3 linked regions of the Sandaracinus amylolyticus genome follow. The protein of the gene in region 1 interacts with the protein of each later gene in a pairwise test. Links are inferred from orthologs where the notes say so. Each region holds a gene or a part of one and is shown on either strand. Other genes may lie near its edges.

Region 1 (6,832 bases):
GGAGACCGCTGAGGGTGCTGGTCCACTCGACGGGCAGGATGTCGACGCGCGTCGACAGGATCTGCCCGACCTTGATGAGCCCGCCGCGCATGTGCACCGCGAGGCGGTAGAACCGCGGCGCGTGCTTCTCGTGCAGCGCCCTCCATCGCTCGCTCGGGATCGTGGCGCCGCGTCGCATCCGCACGAACGGGACGACGTAGGCGATCCAGATCGGCAAGAGCGTCAGCGACGCGATCAGGGCGCGAGAGACCAACAACCAGGCGCGCTTCAGCACACCGGGAGTATGGGGCCGTGCACGCCGGATCGCGACGGGCGCTCGATCAGCCCGCCGCGCGGGCCCGCGCGAGCTCGCGCACCGCGATGTCGGCGGCGTGCTCGATCTCGCACGCGACCCAGCGATGGCTCGCCGCGATCTGGTAGCGGATGCGTCGCAGCTGCCCGCCGGTCGCGCCGACGAGCACGACGTCGAAGGGCGCGTCGGGACGCGTCGCGAGCGCCGCGATCGTCGTGAGATCGACCGAGGGAAGCAGCGCGTCGACGACCGCGATCGCCGCCAGGCCCGACGCGTGCGCGCGCTGCGAGCGCGTGACGAGATCGATCGCGCGCTCGACCGGCGCGACCTCGATGGTGTCGGTGGTCGCCGCGCGCATCCGCTCGACGAACGCGGGGTCGCGCGTGACGACGAGCATCGAGTCGACGCCGCGGGGAGGGCGGATCGTCTCCCGCTCGCGCGCTCTCTCGACGTTCACGACGCCGCTCTCCTCGTGCCACGTGCGGTGGCGCGGGCGCACGCCGCTGCTCGCCATCAGCAGGAGCGGCGAGAGGCGATCGGACACCGCGTCGTACGCGACCGATCCGACGCACTCCTCGACGGCCTCGCGCAGCGGGCCGATCACGAAGCGCGACATCGCCTCGGGATCGCGGGGGAGCGCGGCGCGCTCGGCGTAACGCAGCGCGGTGAGCACCACGCGCATCGCGGTCGCGGGCGACATCACACCCTCGAGCGCGTCGAGCACCGCGGCCTCGAGGTTCACCTCGCCGCTCTCGGGCGACGAGCCAGCGTCGTGCATCGGGACCCCGGACCGCATCGGCACCTCCCCGACGCAGAGGCTGTGCTCTGGGAGGTGCGGTCGGTGATTAATCAGGGGTTAATCGGCGCGCGTCGGGGATCTCCCCGACGCGCTCGATCACACCGAGGGCGCGAGCAGCGCGAGCGCCATCTCGAGCGCGGGCGGCGGCTGCGCCTCGGCCTCGCCCTTTGCGCGCGCCTCGGCGGCGGCCTTGCGCGCGCGCTCGAGCTCCGCGGGACGGAGCGCCGAGGGGTCCTTGAACATCGCGTCGAGCGCGTTGCGCATCTGCTTGCGCGACTCGTGGATGCGCCACGCGATGGTGCCCTCGGTGGTCTCGAGCACGACGGCGGCCTCGGGATAGCTGAGGCCCTGCATCATCGTGAGCGCGACCGTCGTCTTGAGCAGCGGCGAGAGGCGATCGAACGCGCGCACGAGATAGACGTAGGTCTGACGCAGCTCGAGCGCGCGATGCGGATCACCGCCCGAGTCGACCGCGACCGCGACGGTGACGCGCGGATCGTCGAGGTCCGCGGTGCGACGGCGGTTGCGATCGCGACGCACGTTGAGCGCGCGGTTCAGCGCGATGCGGTAGAGCCACGTGAAGAACTCGCTGCGGCCCTCGAAGCGGTCGATGTTGCGGTACGCGCGCACGAACGCGTCCTGCGTGATGTCGTCCGCGTCGCTCGGGCTGCCCGTCATGTGGAGGGCGAGCGCGAAGATGCGGTGGCGATAGCGCTTCACCAGCGCCTCGAACGCGCGCGGATCGCCGCTCTTCGCGGCCTCGACGAGCTCGTGGGCCTCGCGGGCGCGCGCCTCGCTGCTCTCTTCTTCGACGAGCGGCGCGGCGACCTTCGCCTCGAGCGCGTCGAGCGCGGCGGCGAGCTCGGCGCGCGGATCGGCGGTCGGCGCGTCGGTCGTGGCGGCCTTCTTGGCCGGCGGACGCGGCGCCTTGGGACGCACCAGCGTGACGTCCTCGGGGCGCGGCGCTTTCGGGACCGGCGGCGGACCGGCCGGTCGCGCGACGCGGGCGCTCGGCGGCAGCGGCGGGACGGCGCGCGCAGCGGCGGACGGCGGCGCGGGCTGCGACGGCGTGCGCGCCGGGGGCGCGACGTGCGCAGGAGTGGGAGCAGCTTTCGTGGCTTCGGCGCCGTGGGCGGCGCTCATCGTAGCCACCGCGGCGTCTCGCCTCGGAGGCAGAGGCGGAGGGCGTCGCGTCGAGTGCATGTCGGGCCTCTGAACCCCTCGAAGGGGCGGTCCTTGGGTGACTCGGGAGAAAGCCAGGCGAGCTGAAGTGGGTCGAACCGAGGGAGAGGCGAAGCGGACCAAAGTTGATGCAGGCGGACGAGAGTGACGGATCGATCGTGAGCTGTCCACCTCTCTCTTCCCTGCTGTTTCGCCGCGGCTGGTCGGACGCCGCCGGCCCTCTCCGCGGGCGCGGCATCTCGCGATGGCGCTCCGCTCCGCCCGTCCGGTCGCTCGGACACACGCTTGATCGGCACTGTTCGATCAGTTAGAACGCGGCGCTCCGCACGATCTACACGCGCCTGCGAGCGAATCCAACGTGCTGTTCGACTGGGTATACGGCCTCTTCTCCAACGATCTCGCGATCGACCTGGGGACCGCGACGACCCTCATCTACGTGAAGGGCCGCGGCATCGTGTCGTGCGAGCCCAGCGTGGTCGCGGTCCAGACCGACGCGCGCGGCGGGAAGAAGGTGCTCGCGGTCGGCAAGGAAGCGAAGGAGATGCTCGGGCGCACCCCCGGCAACATCTCCGCGGTGCGCCCGCTGCGCGACGGAGTCATCGCCGACTTCGAGATCACCGAGGCGATGCTCCGGTACTTCATCCGGCGCGCCCAGAACCGCAGCACGCTCGTCAAGCCGCGCATCATCATCTGCGTTCCGTTCGGCATCACCGAGGTCGAGAAGCGCGCGGTGAAGGAGAGCGCCGAGAGCGCCGGCGCGCGCGAGGTCTTCCTGATCGAGGAGCCCATGGCGGCGGCGATCGGGGCGGGCCTCCCGATCACCGAGCCGAGCGGCAACATGGTCGTCGACATCGGCGGCGGCACGACCGAGGTCGCGGTCATCTCGCTCGCGGGCATCGTCTACTCGCAGAGCGTCCGCGTCGGCGGCGACAAGATGGACGAGGCGATCGTCGCGTACCTCAAGCGCAAGTACAACCTGCTGATCGGCGACCAGACCGCCGAGCGCGTGAAGTGCACGATCGGCAACGCGTACCCGGGCGACGAGGTCGAGACGATGGAGGTCAAGGGACGCGACCTGGTCGCGGGCGTCCCGAAGACGGTCGTCGTGAACTCGGACGAGATCCGCGACGCGCTGAGCGAGCCGATCAACACGATCGTCGAGGCGGTGATGGCTGCGCTCGAGCGCACGCCGCCCGAGCTCAGCGCCGACATCGTCGACAAGGGCATCGTGCTGACCGGCGGCGGCGCGCAGCTGAAGAACCTCGACGTGCTGCTGCGCGAAGAGACGGGCCTTCCGGTGATGGTCAGCGATGATCCCGTGAGCGCGGTCGTGCTCGGGTCGGGCAAGACGCTCGATCACCTCGACCTGCTCCGCGAAGTCACCATCAGCTGAGAGCAGTTCCAATGAAGATCCATCCGTCGGTGCGCCTCGCGGCGCTCGCGCTCCTGTCGGCATGTGGCTCGTCGCCGTGTGATCGCGCCGCCGAGGCGTGCGAGAGCCCCGATCCAGTCGTCGTCTCGCTGTTCGGGACCGAGCGCATCGACGCGTGTCGTGCGACCGCGAGCGGTGGGTCGGACGCCGAGTGCAACGAGTGCCAGGACGTCTGCGGTGCGCCCACCGAGACGACCGAGCTCGAGGTGCTCGGTTGTTTCGCGACCGCGCCGTCGGGCGCATCGCGTCGCGTGCTCTGCCTCGGCGAGGACTACGTGCCGAACGAGGTCACGGACGCGGGCAACGGCGCGTTCGCGTTCCAGCTGTGGCGCGGCGAGCCGGGCGAGGAAGTGCGCGATCTCTCCGGCGAATTCGAGATCGTCGAGGACGAAGGCATCATCCGCTTCTTCCTCGACGAGATGCCCGGCGAGCAGCTGTGCGCCGCGGTGCGGCTCGCTCGCGGGAACGGCATCGCGACCGGCGATCTCGACCGCGAGTGCGAAGCGGATGCGCCGCTGGTGCTCGGCTGGGCGAACGCCGAGCAGCCTCGCTGACCGCTCGACGCGCGATCGCCGCGAGGGTAGGGCTCGCGCCATGAGCGAGACACTCCCGATCCGCTGTGCCTGCGGTCAGGTCCGCGGGCACGTCGACGTCGTGCCCGGCGGTGGCCAGCGCCTCGTCTGCTACTGCGACGACTGCCAGGCGTACGGGCGGTTCCTCGGGCGCGACGACGTGCTCGACGCGCGGGGCGGCACCGACATCTGGCAGACGCGTCCCTCGCTCGTCCGGATCACCGAGGGCGAGCTCGCGTCGATGCGCCTCTCGGATCGCGGGATGATCCGGTGGTACGCGCGCTGCTGCCGCACGCCGATCGCGAACACGATGGTGTCGGCGGGCGCGCCGTTCGTCGGGATGCACCAGCGGTGCATCGGGGACGCGGACGGACGCAGGCGCGACGACGTGCTCGGCGCGCCGATCGCGAAGGTGCAGGGGCGCTTCGCGATCGGCGGCGTGCCCGAGGGCGTCGCGCCGACGGTGGGCGTCGGGACGATCGCGCGGACGCTGCTGATGCTCGCGCGGTCGGCTCTGGCCCGAGGTGCGACACCGTCGCCGTTCTTCGATGCGCACACGAAGAAGCCGCGGATCGAGCCCGAGGTGCTGAGCGCCGCGGCGCGCGACGCGCTGCGCTGACCGGATTCGGCCGGCCCCGTGGGTCGTTGCCGCGCCGCGCCAGGCGCGGCACGGTCTCGACGTGGTGCTCGCAAAAGAGTTGAGCCGGTCGGGGTGGGTCGCGCGCACTCCATGAGCGACTCCGAGCCCATGAGCGCTGCCGCCGCCAAGATCGCCGCCGTCCCGGAGGACGACGCCACGCTCGCCACGCGCGCCGCGAGCGGCGACGAGCGCGCCTTCACGGCGATCTATCGCAAGCACTCGCGCTACGTGGCGGGCGTCGTCTATCGGCTCATGGGCGACGACGGAGAGCTCGACGACGTGGTGCAGGAGACGTTCGTCGCGGCGTCGGAAGGGCTCGCGAGCCTGAAGGAAGGCGGGACGCTGCGGGCCTGGCTCGTGACGATCGCGGTGCGCAAGGTCGCGCGCCGGCTCGCGCGGCGTCAGCGGCAGCGCTGGCTCGCGGGCATCTTCGGGCGCACCGAGCCGCGCGCGGTGACGCCGGAGGTGGAGGGCGAGGCGTACGCGCTCTACCAGGCGCTGGGAACGCTCTCGACCGAGCGGCGCGTGCCGTGGACGCTCCATCACGTCGAAGGCCTGACGCTGCCGGAGGTCGCGGAGCACTGCGGCGTGTCGCTCGCGACGGTGAAGCGAAGGATCGCGGAAGCGGCGGCGCTGCTCGCGAAGCGAGGCTACGTGGTGAGCGCGGGAGGCCGCGAATGAGCGTCGAGCTCGAGCAGGCTCGGCGCGCCGAGCCGGACTGGGACGAGCTGCGCGAGCGGCGTGTGCTGGCGCGCGTGCTCGCGGCGCGCGGAGAGGGCGCGGCGCGGCGTCGTCGCGCGCGAGTCGCGGTCGCGTTCGGCGCGGGCGTGGCGGTCGCGGCGGCTGCGCTGCTCGTGTGGATGCGCCCGGCGACGACGCAGCCTTCGAGCGGCGGTGCGGTCGCGACGGTCGCGGTCGAGGGCGAGGCGGGCACGTCGCGCCCGGCGCGGCTGTCGCTGCGCGACGGATCCGAGGTGTTCCTCGCGGCGTCGGCCGACGTGCGCGTCGAGTCGGAGTCGGAGGGCGCGGTGCGCATCGCGCAGCTCGCGGGCGAGGCGCGCTACGTGGTGAGCCATCGCCCGGAGCGCTCGTTCGTCGTGGTGGTCGAGGCCGTCGAGGTGCGGGTGCGCGGCACGCAGTTCGTCGTGCGGCGCGGCGAGCTCGAGGTGGAGGTCGAGGTCGAGGAAGGGCGCGTCGAGGTCGCGCGCGGTGACGACGCGAGCATGCTCGGCGCCGGTGATGCGCTGCGGGTGCGGATGCGCGCCGACGAGCCCACGCCCGAGCCCGAGATCGTGCCGGAGCCCGAGATCGCCCCGAGCGAGCCCGAGCCCGAGACGTCGTCGGCGGAGCGCTCGCCGCGCCCCTCGCGTCGCGAGAGCATCGAGGAGCTGACCGCGCAGGCCGACGAGGCGCGTCGCGCCGGGCGGCTCGACGATGCGGCGCGCGCGCTGCGTGCGGCGACGATCGCCGAGCCTCGCGATCCGCGGGTCGCGACCGCGTTCTTCACGCTGGGCCGGGTCGAGCGCGCGCGGGCGCGCGACGTCGCGGCCGCGGAGGCGTTCGAGGCGGCGTTCGCGCGCGCTCCGCACGGTGCGCTCGCCGAGGACGCGCTCGCGGAGGCGGCCGTGTCGTGGTCGGCCGCGGGGCGTCGCGAGCGGGCGCGCGCGTCGGCGCGACGCTATCTCGAGCTGCACCCCTCTGGCCTCTACGCAGAACGTGTGCGTCACTTGGCCGAGTGATCGGACCCGGTGAGGCGTGGCGTCGAAGTCCCGTCGTGGGCGCGGCGCTCGTGCTCGCGGCCTGGACGATCGCGCCGTCGACGGCGCGCGCGGATCTGACGATCGCTGCGCCGTCGTGCAGCGAGGTCGATCTCGCCGAGGTGCAGCGGCTGCTCGAGGTGGAGCTCGCCGACGTG
Region 2 (6,962 bases), 4.5 Mb from region 1 along the record:
GCACCACCGACATCGTCGTCTACGTGAACGGCGCGGTCGTGCACACGAGCGTGATTCCGATCGGCGGGACGAGCTTCACGAACGACATCGCGACCTGCCTCCGCACTCCGATCGCCGAGGCCGAGCGCGTGAAGATCAAGTACGGCTGCGCGAGCCCGGTGATGGTCGACCCCGAGGCGACGATCGAAGTCCCGAGCGTCGGCGGTCGCGCCCCGCGCGTCATGCCGCGCCAGCAGCTCTGCCAGATCATCGAGCCGCGCGTCGAGGAGCTCTTCCAGGCGGTCGCGTACACGATCGATCAGGGCAACTACCGCGATCTCCTCGGCGCGGGCGTCGTCGTCACCGGCGGCACCACGATGCTCGACGGGATGCCCGAGCTCGCCGAGCAGATCCTCGGCCTGCCGGTGCGTCGCGGCGCGCCGACCGGCGTCGGCGGCCTGATGGACGTCGTGAAGAGCCCCGCCTACGCGACCGGCGTGGGCCTCGTGAAGTACGGCGCGGAGAAGCTGCGCAGCAGCGTGGTGACGAGCGCGCACCGGCACGCGATGGATCGCTCCATCGCGGTGCCCGCCGGACCGACGTGGGGCGCGCGCCTCGGCGCGTGGTTCCGCGAGGTGTTCTGAGTCCGGGCAAAACCACGATCGATACGATATCGACTGCCCAGTACCGGCAGTGCTGGGCAGTTCGCGAGACATGCTCGCTTCCCGCGGAGGGCGAACCCGGGGAGAGGGCCAGAGAGAAAAGGGCACGGGAGGCAACATGGGATTCCACATCGAGTTCGCGGACGACGCGGAGATGCAGGCCCGGATCAAGGTCGTCGGCGTCGGTGGTGGCGGCGGAAACGCGCTCCAGACGATGATCCAGAGCGGGCTCGAGGGCGTCGAGTTCATCGCGGCGAACACCGACACGCAGGCGCTCGAGCAGAGCCTCGCGCCGTCGAAGGTGCAGCTCGGCTCGGCGCTGACGCGCGGCCTCGGCGCGGGCGCGAACCCCGACGTCGGCAAGAAGGCGGCGCTCGAGGAGATGGAGCGCATCCAGGAGGCGCTCGCGGGCGCCGACATGGTCTTCGTCACCGCCGGCATGGGCGGCGGCACCGGCACCGGCGCGGCGCCGATCATCGCGCAGATCGCGCGTGACCTCGGCATCCTCACCGTCGGCGTCGTGACGCGTCCGTTCCTCTTCGAGGGCAAGCGCCGGATGAAGAACGCGGAGCAGGGCATCCGCGAGCTCGCCGCGTCGGTCGACACGATCATCACGATCCCCAACCAGAAGCTGATGAACCTCGACGACGACCTGTCGATCCTCGAGGCGTTCAAGCGCGCCGACGACGTGCTCGTCCAGGCGGTTCGCGGCATCAGCGATCTCATCACGGTCAGCGGCGTCATCAACGTCGACTTCGCCGACGTGAAGACGATCATGAGCGGCCAGGGCCGCGCGCTGATGGGCACCGGCTACGGCCGCGGTGATCGCCGCGCGCTCGACGCGGTGGAGATGGCGATCAACTCGCCGCTGCTCGACGACATCTCGATCGACGGCGCGATGGGGATCCTCCTCAACTTCACCGCGGGGCCCGACGTGCGCCTCAAGGAGATCAACGAGGCGGCGTCGCTGGTGCAGCAGGCGGCGCACGAGGACGCGAACATCATCTTCGGCCTGCTCACGGACCCCGACATGGGCGACGTGGTGAAGGTCACCGCGATCGCGACGGGCTTCGAGACCGACAGCTCGGAGATGCAGGAGGTCGTGGCGTCGGCGACGGCGGCGCGCACCTCGCGCACCTCGCTGCCGCTGACGATCCCGGGGCACCGCCCGTCGATGCAGCCGCAGATGGCGCTCAAGGCGCTCGTTCCGCAGCAGCAGCCCGCGCCGGTCGAGGCGCGCGCCGCGCGTCGCAACTCGGCGCCCGCGCCGCGCGTGAGCACGACGCGCGAGCAGCCCGAGCAGGCGACGCTGCCCGAGCTGCGCGTCTCGGGTCGCGCGTTCGGCCCCGCGGCCCTCGCCGACGAGGCGACGCTCGACATCCCGGCGTACCTGCGCCGCGCAGCCGCGCACCACGACTGATCGACGTCACGAACGAAGCGGCGCCCGGCGTGAGCGATCACGCCGGGCGTTGCGCGTTCGCGGCGTGCGCGCCCGCGTCACGACGCGTCGAGGATGATCTTCCCTTGCGTGTGCCCCTCGCGGCTCCGCGCGAACGCCTCGCGCGCCTGGCCGAGCGGGAAGCGCGCCGAGATCTCGACGTCGAGGGCTCCGTCCTCGACCCGACGCGCGAGCTCCTCGAGCACGCGGCGCGACGTCTTCGACACGATGCCCGTCGCGCGAACGCCGCGCTCCGCCGCGCGCTGCTCCGAGCCCGACGCGAGCCCGACGAGCGACACGAGCGCGCCACCTCGTCGGATCACGTCGTACGAGCGCAGCTGGGTCGCACCGCCGATCGTGTCGAGGACCCCGTCCACGTCGCGCGCCACGTCCTCGAAGCGCGCCTGCGTGTAGTCGACGACCACGTCCGCGCCCATGCTGCGCAGATACGCCTCGTGGACCGCGCGCGCCGTGGCGATCACCCTCGCGCCTCGCCACTTCGCGAGCTGCACCGCGAACGTTCCGACCCCGCCCGCAGCGCCGTGGATCAGCACGCTCTGCCCCGGCTGCACGTCGAGCGTCGGCGTGCCGTCCAGCTCGAACAGCGCTTGCCACGCGGTCAGCCCGGCGGTCGGCAGCGCGGCCGCACGTGCGTGGTCGAGCCCCGGAGGCTTCTCCGCGATCTCGTCGGGCCGCACCACGACGAGCTCCGCGTCCGCTCCGTCGTGCTTGCCGAACACCTCGTCGCCGAGCGTGAAGTCCGCGACCCCTTCGCCGATGCCGACCACGACGCCCGAGAAGTCGCGCCCTGCGACGTGCGGCAGCGGCAGCCGATACGCGCCCGCCGCGATCTTCCAGTCGATCGGGTTCACCGCCGCGGCGTGCACGCGCACCAGGATCTCGCCGGCGCGCGGCTGGGGCCGAGGCACTTCTTCGTAGCGCAGCACCTCGGGCCCGCCGTACTCGTGGAAGCGCACCGCTCTCATCGTCGCCATGAGCACTCTCCCGTCGTCTTCATCGAGACGCAGGGGTCGTGCCTCGCGGCGCCGGTGCGCGATCAGAACGTGCGCAGCGAGCGAATCGCGAGATAGTCCACCTCGCAGCTCCCGTCGCCTTCCTTGCGCAGGCTGACGCCGAGCACGCGCTCGATCTGCCAGGGCGGGCTCGCCACCTCGACGACGCGCATGTTCTGATCGCGCGTCGCGCTCGTCCACGTCACGTCGGGCACGAGCTCCGCTTCGTACGTCAGCGTGTTCGCGTCCTGCAGCGCGATGGTCGCGCGCATCACGAGGTGCGATCCGAGATCGCAGCGCGCGTTCGCGCGCGCGAGCAGCTGCGTGCTGATCATCGACTGCGACGCTTCGTCGGTCCCGCCGCGCACCGTGACGTCGCGCCCGACGAGCTGCAGCCCGTGATCGCCCGGCAGCGTCTCCACGTAGCTCGCGCCATCCTCGGCGCCCGTGATCTGCGCCCATCCGCACGGCGTGCCGTCGCACGTCGTCTCGAAGTCCTCGACGTAGATCGCCGACTCGTCGTCGGGGGCAGGGCACCCGACGAGCGACGCCGCGAGCGACGCGATCACGATCACGCGCCTCATCGGCGCACCTCGAGCCCGATCCCGAGCAGCGGTCCGCCGAGCTCGAGATCACTCCCGTAGCGATCGAGGTCGTACATGGAGAACCAGTCCCATCCGACGCGCGCCCCGATGCGCACGCCCTGCGCCACGCGGAACCCGACCTGCGCGTAGCCCGAGAGCCGCGGCGCGAACGCCCACGTGCCCGCGCCCTGGATCGACACGCCGCCCCAGCCGAGCCCGACGCCGAGCACCGCACCGAGATCGACGATCGGCCCGAGGTGCGCGCGCACGTGCGCCACCGCGAGCGCGTCGATGCCGCCCCCCACCGCGGGAGCGCTGTTGTTGCTGCCCCAGCCGCGCCCGCGCGCGCCCACGCGGCCGCCGAGCCAGAGCCACTCCGCGATGCGCGTCATCAGCGTGAAGTCGCCTGCGAAGAGCACCGGCGAGCTCCCGTACCGATGCGCCTCCAGCGCGTCGTCGAGCGACGCGCGCAGCGGCACGCCGCCGCTCACGAAGATCTGGAACGTCGTCGGCATCAGCGGCTCGGTCGCGTCGTAACGGCGCGCGCGCTCGCGCCGCTGCTCAGCCGGCGTCAGCTCGCGCGGCGACACCAGGATCGCCGGTCCGAAGTCGGCGCCCTCGGGCAGCTCGTCCGGCGCGGGCGCCTCGACGTCGGCTCGCACGGCTTCCGCATCGGCCTCGATCGCCGTCTCGACGTCCTGCGCGTGTGTCCGCGCTGGGATCGACGCCACGATCAACGCGACGATGATCAGCGCGCGCATCACGCCGCTCCGCGCATCGCGTCGGCGAGCGCCGCGAGGACGATGTGGTTCTCCTCGGGCGTGCCCACCGTGATCCGCACCCGCTCCGCGAGCCGCGGGTGCCCCGCGAACGTCCGCACCTGCACCCCCGCCGCGTGCATCCGCGCCGCGATCTCGACCGCGCGCGACCCCACCCGAACGAGCGCGAAGTTCGAGTCGCTCGGATCGACCGCGATCCCCGGGATCGCGTCGAGCCCCGCGATCAGCTTCGATCGCTCGGCGCGCACCAGCGCGATCTGCTCGCGCAGGATCGGCATCAGCGGTCCGAGCGCGAGCGTCGCGATCTCCTGCGAAGGAGTCGGGATGTTGTACGTGAGCCGCACCTTCTCGAGCTCGTGCGCGAGCCACGGCTTCACCCGCACCCAGCCGACGCGCAGCGCCGCGAGCCCGATCTTCGAGAGCGTGCCCAGCACCGCCACGTTGTCGTGCTGCTCGAAGAGCGCGTGCGAGATCGTTCCGCTCGAGAACTCGACGTACGCGTCGTCGAGCACCACGAGCGCATCGTGCGCCTGCTCGACGATGCGACGCACGACGCGCTCGTCGAAGCGGTTGCTCGTCGGGTTGTTCGGGCTCGGCAGGAAGATCAACGAAGGACGGTGCTCGCCGATCGCGCGCGACCACACGTCCGCGTCGAGATCCCAGCGCTCGTCGAGCGGCACCTTCACCACCGCGTGGCCGTGCCCGCGCCCGATGATCCCGTACATCGAGAAGCTCGGATCCGGGTGCATCACGACCGCGTGCGCGCGCCCTTCGCGCGGCCGCGCGATCGCGGTCTCGAGGATCGAGATCACCTCGTCCGATCCGACCCCGATCACCAGCTCGTCGGGCTTCGCGCCCACGTAGCCGGAGAGCGCCGCGCGCAGCGCCGTGCAGCGCGGATCCGGATACCGATGCAGCGCGATCGACGCCATCGCCTCGGCGATGCGCGCGCGCGCCTCCGCAGGCAGCGCCCACGGGCTCTCGTTGCCGTCGACGCGGATGCGCGCCGGTGCGGCGGGCGTCTCGTACGCATGCAGCGCCGCGAGCTCGGGCCGGAGCCGCTCTCGGATCGCGTCGCTCATTCGTCGTCTCCTTCGCCGCTTTCTTGCCGGAGGGTCTGTCCGCAGACCCTCCCTCCCACCGAGTGAATCGGCGGGAGCCTCCCTCCCACCGATTCGCGCCCGCGGAGTTGCGTTCGGATCAACGCGACTCCGCTTCGCTCTCGCTCTCGAGCGAGCGCGGCAGCTCGAGATCCTCGCTCTCGTCCGCTCGCTCGCTCGCGTCCCCCGCGCTCGCCGTGCCGTCGCGCGCACGACCGCGCTCGTCGAGGTCGCTCGGATAGAGGCCCATGTACTCGCTCACCACGGCGCGTACGAGGGAGTCGTCCGCGACCCCGCCGACTTTCACCACCCGGCTGCCGGACACCCAGAGCATCCAGCGATCGCCCTCACCACCGTCGAGCGACCACGCGCGCCCGCCGACGTCGACGACCGACACGTCGTAGCTCCCGAGCGAGCGCACCTGCCGGCGGATCTCCGCGCTCAAGCCCGGGGCCGCGTCGTACACCGTGACGAACACGTTCACGTACGGGATCTCGCCGCGGCTCGAGCGGCGCACGTAGGTCGCGGTGTGGCCCACCGCGCCGTTCCCTTCGACCGGGAACTCCACGTCGAGCACGCGCTGGTAACGGCGATACGAGAGGTCGCCGATGTCGCGCTCGAGCACGTAGCGCGTCGGGATCGCAGGCCCGCAGCCCGCCGCGGCCGACGCGAGCACGGCGAGCATCGCGACGAGCCCGGCCGCACACCGACGCATACGTCGCGACGGTAGACCAGGGCTCCGGACGCGTCGAGCCCGATCGCGCCGATCAGGTGGTGCCGCGGGCCCGCGCGCGCCGGATGGCCTCGCCCACCGGGCACCCTGCGCAGCCGGTGCGGCAGCAGCGCTGCCCGCGCTTGCTGGGCGGCAGCGGCGTCCCTTCGATCGCCGGCGCGCTCGGAGGCGGGCCCGCCGGCCGCGCGATCGGCAGGTGCCGCGGCGGCGGCGCGGCTCCGCGCGAGGCCGGCTGCGGCAGACCGCGCAGCGAGCCGATCGTCAGCGACCCCGCGCCGCGCTGCCGGCTCACGACATCCCCGTGGCGCTCGACGCGCGCGCCCTCGCGAGCGCACGTCGCACCACGAGCTCGTCGGCAGGCTGGCTCGCGTCCGAGAGGTACGCCTCGAGATCCTCGACCGCAGCCGCCGACGCGCCGAGCGCGAGCGCGTGCAGCCCACGATCACGCCGGAACGTGACCGATGCGGTCACGTCGACGAGCCGGTCGCTCACGACGAGCGCGCGCGCGTGATCGTGCCTGCGCTCGTGTGCGTGCTTCAGGTTCACGAGCATGCGGACCACCATCGAGCGCGGCGACACCACGTGCAAGTGCTCGGGGCGCAGCCGCGACGCGGAGCCCAGGAACTTCTCCGCGAGCCGCTCGAGCGCGCTCTCGCTCACCACCCGTCCGTCGA
Region 3 (3,272 bases), 4.5 Mb from region 1 along the record:
TCCACCGCGTCGAGCGCGCGGCGATCACCGCGGCCGTAGCCGGTGCCCATCAGCGCGCGGCCCTGGCCGCTCATGATCGTCTTCACGTCGGCGAAGTCGACGTTGATGACGCCGCTGACCGTGATGAGATCGCTGATGCCGCGAACCGCCTGGACGAGCACGTCGTCGGCGCGCTTGAACGCCTCGAGGATCGACAGGTCGTCGTCGAGGTTCATCAGCTTCTGGTTGGGGATCGTGATGATCGTGTCGACCGACGCGGCGAGCTCGCGGATGCCCTGCTCCGCGTTCTTCATCCGGCGCTTGCCCTCGAAGAGGAACGGACGCGTCACGACGCCGACGGTGAGGATGCCGAGGTCACGCGCGATCTGCGCGATGATCGGCGCCGCGCCGGTGCCGGTGCCGCCGCCCATGCCGGCGGTGACGAAGACCATGTCGGCGCCCGCGAGCGCCTCCTGGATGCGCTCCATCTCCTCGAGCGCCGCCTTCTTGCCGACGTCGGGGTTCGCGCCCGCGCCGAGGCCGCGCGTCAGCGCCGAGCCGAGCTGCACCTTCGACGGCGCGAGGCTCTGCTCGAGCGCCTGCGTGTCGGTGTTCGCCGCGATGAACTCGACGCCCTCGAGCCCGCTCTGGATCATCGTCTGGAGCGCGTTTCCGCCGCCACCACCGACGCCGACGACCTTGATCCGGGCCTGCATCTCCGCGTCGTCCGCGAACTCGATGTGGAATCCCATGTTGCCTCCCGTGCCCTTTTCTCTCTGGCCCTCTCCCCGGGTTCGCCCTCCGCGGGAAGCGAGCATGTCTCGCGAACTGCCCAGCACTGCCGGTACTGGGCAGTCGATATCGTATCGATCGTGGTTTTGCCCGGACTCAGAACACCTCGCGGAACCACGCGCCGAGGCGCGCGCCCCACGTCGGTCCGGCGGGCACCGCGATGGAGCGATCCATCGCGTGCCGGTGCGCGCTCGTCACCACGCTGCTGCGCAGCTTCTCCGCGCCGTACTTCACGAGGCCCACGCCGGTCGCGTAGGCGGGGCTCTTCACGACGTCCATCAGGCCGCCGACGCCGGTCGGCGCGCCGCGACGCACCGGCAGGCCGAGGATCTGCTCGGCGAGCTCGGGCATCCCGTCGAGCATCGTGGTGCCGCCGGTGACGACGACGCCCGCGCCGAGGAGATCGCGGTAGTTGCCCTGATCGATCGTGTACGCGACCGCCTGGAAGAGCTCCTCGACGCGCGGCTCGATGATCTGGCAGAGCTGCTGGCGCGGCATGACGCGCGGGGCGCGACCGCCGACGCTCGGGACTTCGATCGTCGCCTCGGGGTCGACCATCACCGGGCTCGCGCAGCCGTACTTGATCTTCACGCGCTCGGCCTCGGCGATCGGAGTGCGGAGGCAGGTCGCGATGTCGTTCGTGAAGCTCGTCCCGCCGATCGGAATCACGCTCGTGTGCACGACCGCGCCGTTCACGTAGACGACGATGTCGGTGGTGCCGCCGCCGATGTCGACGAGCGCGACGCCGAGCTCCTTCTCGTCCTCCTGCAGGACCGCGTGAGCGCTCGCGAGCGGCTCGAGCACGACCTCCGCGACGTGCAGGTCGCAGCGCTCGGCGCACTTGATGATGTTCTGCACGCTGGTCGTCGCCGCGGTCACGAGGTGGACGTGCGCCTGGAGGCGGACGCCGCTCATGCCGATCGGCTCCTTGATGCAGTCCTGCTCGTCGACGATGTACTCCTGCGGGAGCACGTGGATGACCTGGCGATCGCTGGTCAGCGGGATCGCGCGCGCCTGATCGAGCACGCGCGCGACGTCGTCGGCGGTGACCTCGCGGTTCGCGATCGCGGCGACGCCGTCCTTGTTCATCCCGCGGACGTGCGAGCCCGCGATGCCGGCGTAGACCGAGCGGATCTCGACGCCGGCCATCGTCTCGGCCTGCTCGATCGCGCCGCGGATCGCCTGCACGGTCGTCTCGATGTTCACCACGACGCCGCGGCGCAGGCCGCGCGAGGGGACCGAGCCGACGCCGATGATGTCGAGGCCGTCGTCGGTGACCTCGGCGACGATCGCACAGACCTTCGTCGTCCCGAGGTCCAGCCCGGCGATGATCTCGTTCTCGGTGCCGTGGTTGCTCGCCATGATCGCTCCGATGTAGCGACGTCTACACGGCTGATCTGACGGGCACAAAAAAACTGCACGCGCTTCGTCGATCTGCGAGCGGTGGAACAGCCGTGCACGGGCACGTGGCACGTGCACGTGGACGATTCACGACGCGGATCTCGAGATCGACGGCGCGTCGGCACAGCGCTGCTGCGTCATGCAATGCGCGCGGGCACAAGGCCTCGAGCAACCGCGTCGTGACTCGTACACGTGCACGTGCCACGTGCCACGTGCACGGCTGTTCGCTCCGGAGCCCGCTCAGCGAACGCGAACGGTCACCCGGTCCGGCCTCCGCACGTTGTCGAGGTAGACGTACGCCGGTCTCGCCTGTCGCTGGCCGAGCTCGTCGAGCACGCGGCGCAGGCGGTCGAGCTTCGCGCGGTACGGGCCGTGGCCGAGCCTCACCTCGGTCGCGTCGTCGCCGATGCGCAGCGTGAGCGCGTCGTCGGCCTCGACGTGGATCTCGCCGATCGGCTCGCGACGCCAGAGGCCCGCGGCGCGCCAGTCCGAGAGCAGCGCGACGATGCCGAGCAGGACGCGCGTGCGGAACGCGCGATCGGTCGTGAAGCGCTCGCGCGCGATGCCGGTGATCACCGGCAGATCGATGGGATCGCCGCTCTCGGCACGCTTGAACACCGCGCCTTCCGCGTCGACGAGCCACGCGTCCTCGAGCATCAGGATCGCGGCCGCGCTGCGCTCGCGGATCACGATCGACCAGCGACCCGGCAGGCGACGGCGCACCTCGGCCTCGGCGATCCACGGATGCGCGAGCAGCGCGGCGCGGGCCTCGTCGGGAGAGCGCTCGAACACGTTGCGGCCCACCGCGATGCCCGCGGCGGCTTCGACGTCGGCGCGCGTGAGGCGCGACGCGCCCTCGAGCTCGATCTCGCTCGTCGCGAACGCGGGCGAGGTGCGCACGTGCTGCTCGACGACGCGGAAGAGCGCGACCGCAGCGACGATCGCGAGCGCGACGACGAGGATGCGGAACAGGATGGTCGCGGGTTTGCGCAGACGCTCGAGGCGCGCGCCCAGCTTCGTGCGCAGCGCCGTGAAGCGCTGCTTCAGCGACGGTCGGGGCGCGACCGGTGCGGGCAGCGACGGGCTCGACGTCGTGCCGT

What was found.
Region 2: the proteins of DB32_RS08485 (region 1) and ftsZ interact in binary tests that used the Escherichia coli proteins (3 or more experiments, as listed by UniProt). The link is inferred for Sandaracinus amylolyticus from one-to-one orthologs.
Region 3: the proteins of DB32_RS08485 (region 1) and ftsA interact in binary tests that used the Escherichia coli proteins (3 or more experiments, as listed by UniProt). The link is inferred for Sandaracinus amylolyticus from one-to-one orthologs.

Annotation. Positions count from the first base shown.
Region 1 is NZ_CP011125.1:2,011,748-2,018,579, forward strand. What follows is about bases 1,871-4,650. They hold DB32_RS08485 (rod shape-determining protein), read left to right. Parts: upstream 1,871-2,634; coding sequence 2,635-3,666; downstream 3,667-4,650. Other genes in these bases: DB32_RS08480 (RNA polymerase sigma factor), read right to left, coding at 1,871-2,234; DB32_RS08490 (hypothetical protein), read left to right, coding at 3,678-4,259; DB32_RS08495 (DUF6151 family protein), read left to right, coding at 4,300-4,650. Outside these bases: DB32_RS08470 (ABC1 kinase family protein), read right to left, coding at 1-274; DB32_RS08475 (hypothetical protein), read right to left, coding at 321-1,088; more of DB32_RS08480, read right to left, coding at 1,188-1,870; more of DB32_RS08495, read left to right, coding at 4,651-4,896; DB32_RS08500 (RNA polymerase sigma factor), read left to right, coding at 5,026-5,598; DB32_RS08505 (FecR domain-containing protein), read left to right, coding at 5,595-6,656; DB32_RS08510 (hypothetical protein), read left to right, coding at 6,692-6,832. UniProt on the Escherichia coli protein: Forms membrane-associated dynamic filaments that are essential for cell shape determination. Acts by regulating cell wall synthesis and cell elongation, and thus cell shape.
Region 2 is NZ_CP011125.1:6,519,224-6,526,185, reverse strand. What follows is about bases 1-2,910. They hold ftsZ (cell division protein FtsZ), read left to right. Parts: upstream 1-759; coding sequence 760-2,061; downstream 2,062-2,910. Other genes in these bases: DB32_RS27450 (NADP-dependent oxidoreductase), read right to left, coding at 2,139-2,910; ftsA (cell division protein FtsA), read left to right, coding at 1-623. In the rest of the region: more of DB32_RS27450, read right to left, coding at 2,911-3,074; DB32_RS27445 (hypothetical protein), read right to left, coding at 3,137-3,676; DB32_RS27440 (hypothetical protein), read right to left, coding at 3,673-4,437; DB32_RS27435 (pyridoxal phosphate-dependent aminotransferase), read right to left, coding at 4,437-5,537; DB32_RS27430 (hypothetical protein), read right to left, coding at 5,656-6,270; DB32_RS47175 (hypothetical protein), read right to left, coding at 6,323-6,580; DB32_RS27420 (SirB1 family protein), read right to left, coding at 6,577-6,962. UniProt on the Escherichia coli protein: Essential cell division protein that forms a contractile ring structure (Z ring) at the future cell division site. The regulation of the ring assembly controls the timing and the location of cell division.
Region 3 is NZ_CP011125.1:6,524,696-6,527,967, forward strand. The notes cover bases 1-2,886. They hold ftsA (cell division protein FtsA), read right to left. Parts: upstream 2,134-2,886; coding sequence 868-2,133; downstream 1-867. Other genes in these bases: ftsZ (cell division protein FtsZ), read right to left, coding at 1-731; DB32_RS27465 (cell division protein FtsQ/DivIB), read right to left, coding at 2,413-2,886. Outside these bases: more of DB32_RS27465, read right to left, coding at 2,887-3,272. UniProt on the Escherichia coli protein: Essential cell division protein that assists in the assembly of the Z ring. May serve as the principal membrane anchor for the Z ring.